DNA from 2 places in the Lysinibacillus sp. NPDC097162 genome. Region 1 is predicted to be linked to the other one. Evidence: predicted binding sites of a transcription regulator. Region 1 holds the regulator's gene; the other holds the start of a gene.
The links. The regulator CtsR, encoded in region 1, represses protease genes until heat stress. The targets are predictions, from matches to a motif close to ATGGTCAATAAAGGTCAAACA.

Region 1 (3,426 bases):
TCGTTCTTTTTGAATTATTTTTTCTGCAACACTTTGGATGTCTGCTAAAATGTCTTCTTCTGTTTTTCCTAGTGTAATTTGATTTGATACTTGATAAATATTCCCTAAATTTTCACTACCTTCACCGTATATACCCCTAACGGTCATCCCTAAACGAGTCATTGCATTGATGATTTGATTCATCTGACCTGTCAGTGTAAGCGCGGGAAGGTGCATCATAACAGAAGCACGTAATCCAGTACCAATATTGGTTGGACAACTTGTTAAATATCCAAAAGTATCACGAAACGCATATGGCAAGGCTCCTTCTAAGGCTCGATCAATCTTATTTGCTTGCTCGTAGGCCTTCTGAAGTTGAAAACTCGCCGTCATACATTGAATGCGTAAATGGTCTTCTTCGTTCACCATAATGCAAATAGATTCATCCTCAGACAACAACATAGCGCCGACTTGCTCTTTTTTTGCAAGCTGTGGACTAATCAAATGCTTTTCAACTAAAATTTGTCGTTGTAACGATGTTAAATCTTTTATAGAAAAATAAGAATATCTTTCTTGAAGCTTGGAACTGTCCTGTATTGCGTGGGTGACAGCCTGCTCTACCTGTAATGCTTCGTTTTCCGAGAAAACTAAAGGGAAACGAAAACCATCTAAGTTCCTCGCAAGGCGGATGCGTGTACTAATGACGATATCTGAATAATCATCCTCCATATCCATCCAGGCAGGTGTAGCACGCTCTAAAAACGATTCAATCATCATGACACATCACCACCTTCGAATTGTAGCTGTTGCTCAAGATTTTTTGCCTCGTCACGAAGCTTCGCCGCTTCCTCAAATTGTTCCTCGTCCACTGCAGCCTTCATGCGTTTTCGAATATCTTCAATTTGCTTTTTAATGACAAAAACATTGTTTTGAGCACCAGGCATTTTACCTATATGCTGTGGTCCTGCTTGAATACGATTAAACAGCTTTGGCAAATGCTCGCTAAACGTGTCATAACAACTAGGGCAACCAAATTTACCCTCTTTTAAAAATCGCTTATACGTAAATCCACATTGTGGACATGTTTGTTGCTGAGGTGGCGCTTGCTGTTTTTCACCGACTTTTTGCCATGTAGGTGAGCCAAACCAGTTGGATAATAATTGTTGAATCGATACAGGCTCTTGTTTAAACTCTGCATGGAACGGATGGAACTGTGATGCACAGACATCGCAATAATGGTGTTCCACCTTCTGCCCATTTTGTACTTGTGTCACAGTTACTGTCGCATTGCGCTGCTTGCAATGTTCGCAAATCATTTCCATCACCTCTTTATTTTTGCTTTTCATATTTAATGGTTGTTAACATCGCTCGCAAAATTTTTGCACGAATGCTATCCCGTAAAGGTAGTTGTAAATCTAAAGTCGAACGATCAACCGCTGCTAACATTAATTTCGCTTCTCGCTTCGAAATTACCTGCTCATCAATCAAACGATATACAACACCCTCCGCAACCGTTTGCGAGGCTCCCCCTTCAATTTGCAAGAGCACATCATCTATCAAATCAATTTGTGAGTTTGCACGGACACGTAAAATACGAATGTATCCACCGCCACCCCGTTTACTTTCAACAAGGTAACCCCGCTCAGCTGTAAATCTTGTATTAATCACATAATTTATTTGTGAGGGCACACATTGAAATTTATCAGCAATTTCACTACGTTTAATTTCAATATGCCCTTCTCCACCTAATTCAAGTACTTGCTTTAAGTAGCCTTCTATGATGTCTGAAATATTACGCACTTTAGGAATACACCTCGCTTACCTCACTGACTTTGACTATCTTTGACTATCTTTGAGTATATTATACAAAACGCTTGAAAATAATTGCAATTATTTCGCACAATGATTTGTGTAAAGCGCATTGTTTAACAGATTGTCTTCAAAAAAACAGACGGCAGGGACATATTAACTTAATCATGATGTACTTTTATATCTGTGTAAAAAAGGGAGTTGGCGATTAAAAAAGGCTTGTCCCTAATAATTAAAATTGATTTTGCCTATAATGTACCCTTTTTGCTTATAGAAAAAACGCAAGCATATGCACATAGCATATACTTGCGTCATTAAAAATTATACCCAGCGTCCAACTATCGGGTAACGCCAAGGTTCCTCTGAAAATGCCTTCACGATTCCGATAATAGGTACGATGTAAACCATAGCGATGAAAATTAGTAAGAACGGTAAACCGATTAATACAAAAGATAGGATACTAGCAATTACAATTAAAATGCCCATCACGATTTGGAACAATAAAGCTTGCACCGAAACACTTTTCACTTCTTCATCTGAACTAATTAGGAAAAATAAAATCGGCACTAAAAATGGCGCAAAAAACGCGCTGGCATGTATGATTACCTTAGACCATTTTGTTTCCATATATATCAACCTTCCTTTATGGTATGTCATTATTATTAATACTACTATTTACGGAACTATACGCTAAATAGTTTCAAATGCTGCGTAAATTTTTAAAATTTTTTTGAAAGGTATGTGATACTAGATGGAATTTAATAGCACACTTGCTAACGAATATGAAAAAGGCATCCGACGTACATTACCAAGTTACGATGCCATGCTGCGTTTAACGAAAGCTTTTTATCAATCCGCACTACAAGAAAAAGCTAGTTTTTTAGTTGTTGGCTCTGGTAGTGGCAATGAAATTATACAGTTAGCTGAGCAAAGACCCGATTGGTCATTTGTCGGAATAGATCCTTCTGAAGCGATGTTGGAAATTGCAGAAAACCGTCTTCAATCATTATCAAATGATATTTCTTTACTACAAGGTACAATACTAACTGCAGCGGTGCCTGCTACGAACTTTGATGCGGCTAGCTGTATACTAGTACTCCATTTTATTGAATCATATGAGGAGAAACTTGCTACATTAAAAGGAATTGCACAACGCTTAAAATCAGGTGCACCATTCGTCCTTGTTTCTAAATACGGTCAACTGAACTCAACTGAAACAGAGCTGCAATTTGAACTATGGCGCGCGTATTGGCAACAGCATACAAAACTTTCAGCATCGGAATTAGCTAGTATGGAGCAATCTATCCGCTCGCTTTCATTTATGCGTGAGGAGGCGATAGTGACACTCTTACAACAGGCAGGTTTTTCACAGCCTTCGAGGTTTTTTGCAACGACACTATTCGGCGGTTGGATATGCTATAAAGAGTAACTTTTATCCGTATAATATAGTAGTGTACTATAAGTTCATGAGGTAATGATCTTCCGTTGATTGTCTCCTCTTCCTTCTCTGCTTTAAAAGCGAGACTTCGTGCTTACTTAATACGAGATAAACAGATTTGAGGTGAATGCCATGATTCGCACGATGGCTATGACGAAAGATCAACAATTAATAAAGGACTTCCCACTTGAGGACATAAA
Region 2 (3,426 bases), on a different contig from region 1:
GATACTTTCCCTAAACCTAACAGTAAGCCTAAAATAATACCACCAAAATAACCACTGAGCGTTAAGATGATTGTTATACCAATACCACGGATAAACATATCACGGTAGTTCCAAACTATGTCCCAGCGTAAATCAAAGATGTCCATTAGAACCCCTACTTTCCCTATCAATTTCTCTACTAAATACGCTAATAAATCAAATGTGCCGCTAGCATGATTAGGCTAACGGCATCATCCATTACTTAAAGTCCTTACCAGTAATTTCTTTTAATTTACCATTGTCTTTAATTTTTTGTAGACCTTCATTTAATAGGTTTAATAATTCCGTATTGCCTTTTTTCACCATAAAGCCGTAGTATTCTTTTTCAAATGCATCATCTTCAATTACTTTAAGTTTTGCTTTTGGGTTAGCTTTAATATATTCATAAATAACTGCATTATCACCAATTGTTGCATCAACGTTACCGTTTAACATTTCTTGAATAGCAACAGGTTGGCTTTCGAATGCCATAATGTTTGTGCTTGCATCACCTTGTAATTTTTTTGCAGCCATATGACCAGTTGCATTTATTTGTACTGAAATCTTTTTATCTTTTAAATCTGCTAATGAAGTAATATCCGAATCCTCTTTAACTACGATTAATAATTGAGATTCATAATATGGCTCTGTAAAATCAAATGAAGCCTTACGTTCTTCATTAATAGTAATACCCGATGCACCGATGTCTGTTTCACCATTTTTAATTGTTTGGAATACAGGCTCCCAACCAATGTTTTCCCATTCTACTTTAATGCCCATTTCGTCTGCAATCGCTTGCAAAATATCGACATCTAATCCTACAATATTCCCTTTATCGTCAATTGATTCAAATGGTGCAAAAGTAGCCTCTGTACCTACCTTATAAACTTTATCCTTGCCGCCGCCACCAGAACCTGCGTCGCCAGATGATGCATCATCTTTTGCACCACAGCCAACTAGCACAAGCGTAAATGCTGCTACAATCATCAATAACGTCCAAAAACGTTTTTTCATAATTTTTCCCCCTAAACGATTAATATTTTCCGACTAATTCATTTTTATCAATTCGGAAATGTTAGACTATTAGGTCAATTATAGTGTCAATAGAGTTGATATACAATACGATTTCGCATAAAAGTGATTATTTTTTCATAATAATGAATTTTACTATACAGAACGAAGAGAAATTATGTAATAAAAACAATATCTATGTCTTAAAATGTATACTTATGCAATTCTAAGATGATTTTTATGCTAAATTTAGATATTTTTGCCCACAAAAAAAGAATCCCCTCAGATAGGATTCTTCTTTTGGGCTAGCATGCTAGCCTCACGATCAGTATGTTCACTAAAAAACTTTTTGGAGTTCTTGCTTTTGATGGTTTAGAAAGGAATAAATATGGGAATAGTGCCTAAGGGACAGATTTCCACCATATTCCTCTCTTTCTCCACTAAGAAGGCTGCTAAGCTACTTATTAGGAGAATCGAGCTATAAAAGTAAATCAATAAATCAGTAAATGGCGCCCTCGGAGGGAATCGAACCCCCAGTGCAAGAACCGGAATCTTACGTGTTATCCATTACACCACGAGGGCAATTGAACATAAAAAAAAAGTACTCACTCTTAGGCTTTACGGTAAAGCATCATGTAGATAATCCTCATTGTAGAAGCATACCTACAAAATAGTGTACTGTACTTTAACTTACGACCTTTCTATTATACAAACGTATTGCCCATAATTCAACTATAAATATTAATTTTTATTATGGATTTAATTTCTTAATATCAGCGTTAATATTTGACCTTCCCTGACTATAATGTGTATGATAAGGTTACAACTGAAATATAATGGATGATTTCAGTAAAAGTATTCGAATTTAGCTTTTTAAGGAGGATTTAACATGAATTTAATTCCTACAGTTATTGAACAAACAAGTCGTGGTGAACGTGCTTATGACATTTATTCACGACTACTAAAAGACCGTATTATCCTATTAGGAAGTGCAATTGATGACAACGTTGCTAACTCAATTGTTGCGCAGCTTCTATTTTTAGAAGCAGAAGATCCAGATAAAGACATTTCTCTTTACATTAACTCACCAGGTGGTTCTATTACAGCTGGTATGGCAATCTACGATACAATGCAATTCATCAAGCCAAAAGTACAAACAATTTGTATTGGTATGGCTGCATCAATGGGTGCTTTCCTACTTGCTGCTGGTGAACCTGGTAAGCGCTATGCATTACCAAATGCAGAAGTAATGATTCACCAACCACTTGGTGGTGCACAAGGTCAAGCGACTGAAATTGAAATTGCTGCAAAACGCATTTTATTCCTTCGTGAAAAATTAAATGGTATTTTATCTGAGCGTACTGGTCAGCCACTAGAAGTCATCTCAAGAGATACTGACCGTGATAACTTCATGACAGCTGAACGCGCAAAAGAATACGGCTTAATCGACCATATTTTTGTACGTAACGAACGCTAATTAGAAAAAACCGTTAAGTCCATGCGACTTAGCGGTTTTTTTATAGGTGCCAGGCACGCAAACAATTCTCAAACAATTTCCATGCTAGCCAATAGCTTGCCAAGGGAAAATTTACTTAGACTGCTTTGGGAATACACGCAATGTAAGACGCAACAATTCGCGTGCTAACGAGGGTTTTGGCTTACGGTGTGTCCGAGGAAAGCATCCACCCGTAGCGGAATTCAACGGCGGCAGATCAAAAACCTCTAAGTCACGTGGACTTAGAGGTTTTTTTGTTTTTAATATGCTAAGCATGGCTTTGCTTAGTCTTCTTTTTCAATAATAGCAGCTAATGATGTAACCGCTTGCTCTGCATCGCTACCTTCACTGCTTAAAACAACCTTTGTACCTTTAGCAATAGCTAAGCTCATTACACCCATAATGGATTTGGCATTTACTTTTTTCTCGTCTTTTTCAAGAAAAATATCAGCACTAAAACGATTTGCTTCCTGTACAAATAACGCCGCTTGTCTAGCTTGTAGTCCTAATTTTAATTTTACCTGGACTGTTTTCTCAGTCATTCGCAATTCTCTCCTTCACTACCGTTCATCTATTAGTTTTATATTACCGCACTTAGCAGTAGAAGAACAATAAGCGATTGCACTAGCTTTCTGTCTTTTGTATGAAAGCTTAACCGCCTATTTTTTCACCTCTTCTTAATGCATCTGCTATTTCGTCTATTTTACGCAATCGATGGTTAACTCCTGATTTACTAACCGTTCCACTTGATACCATTTCACCAAGTTCTTTTAACGTTACATCTTGATATTCCACACGTAAGCGTGCAATTTCACGAAGCTTTTCAGGCAGCTGATCCAGCCCTACTGAATTTTCGATAAAGCGAATATTTTCTACCTGGCGTAGTGCAGCGCCTATCGTTT

Region 2: a site for CtsR is predicted at 1,813-1,833, ahead of clpP (ATP-dependent Clp endopeptidase proteolytic subunit ClpP). Genes of this name have one in related genera too.

The regions. Positions count from the first base shown of each region.
Region 1 is NZ_JBIWDT010000006.1:64,861-68,286, forward strand. Features, by position in the region: gene mcsB (protein-arginine kinase McsB) at 1-756, opposite strand, end outside; gene ACIQXW_RS19780 (UvrB/UvrC motif-containing protein) at 753-1,295, opposite strand; gene ACIQXW_RS19785 (CtsR family transcriptional regulator) at 1,309-1,779, opposite strand; gene ACIQXW_RS19790 (magnetosome magnetite crystal formation protein family) at 2,110-2,415, opposite strand; gene ACIQXW_RS19795 (class I SAM-dependent methyltransferase) at 2,540-3,217, shown strand; gene corA (magnesium/cobalt transporter CorA) at 3,359-3,426, shown strand, end outside.
Region 2 is NZ_JBIWDT010000004.1:124,651-128,076, reverse strand. Features, by position in the region: gene ACIQXW_RS17370 (amino acid ABC transporter permease) at 1-146, opposite strand, end outside; gene ACIQXW_RS17365 (basic amino acid ABC transporter substrate-binding protein) at 238-1,032, opposite strand; tRNA gene ACIQXW_RS17360 (tRNA-Arg) at 1,537-1,611, opposite strand; gene clpP (ATP-dependent Clp endopeptidase proteolytic subunit ClpP) at 1,919-2,506, shown strand; gene ACIQXW_RS17350 (HPr family phosphocarrier protein) at 2,809-3,066, opposite strand; gene whiA (DNA-binding protein WhiA) at 3,176-3,426, opposite strand, start outside.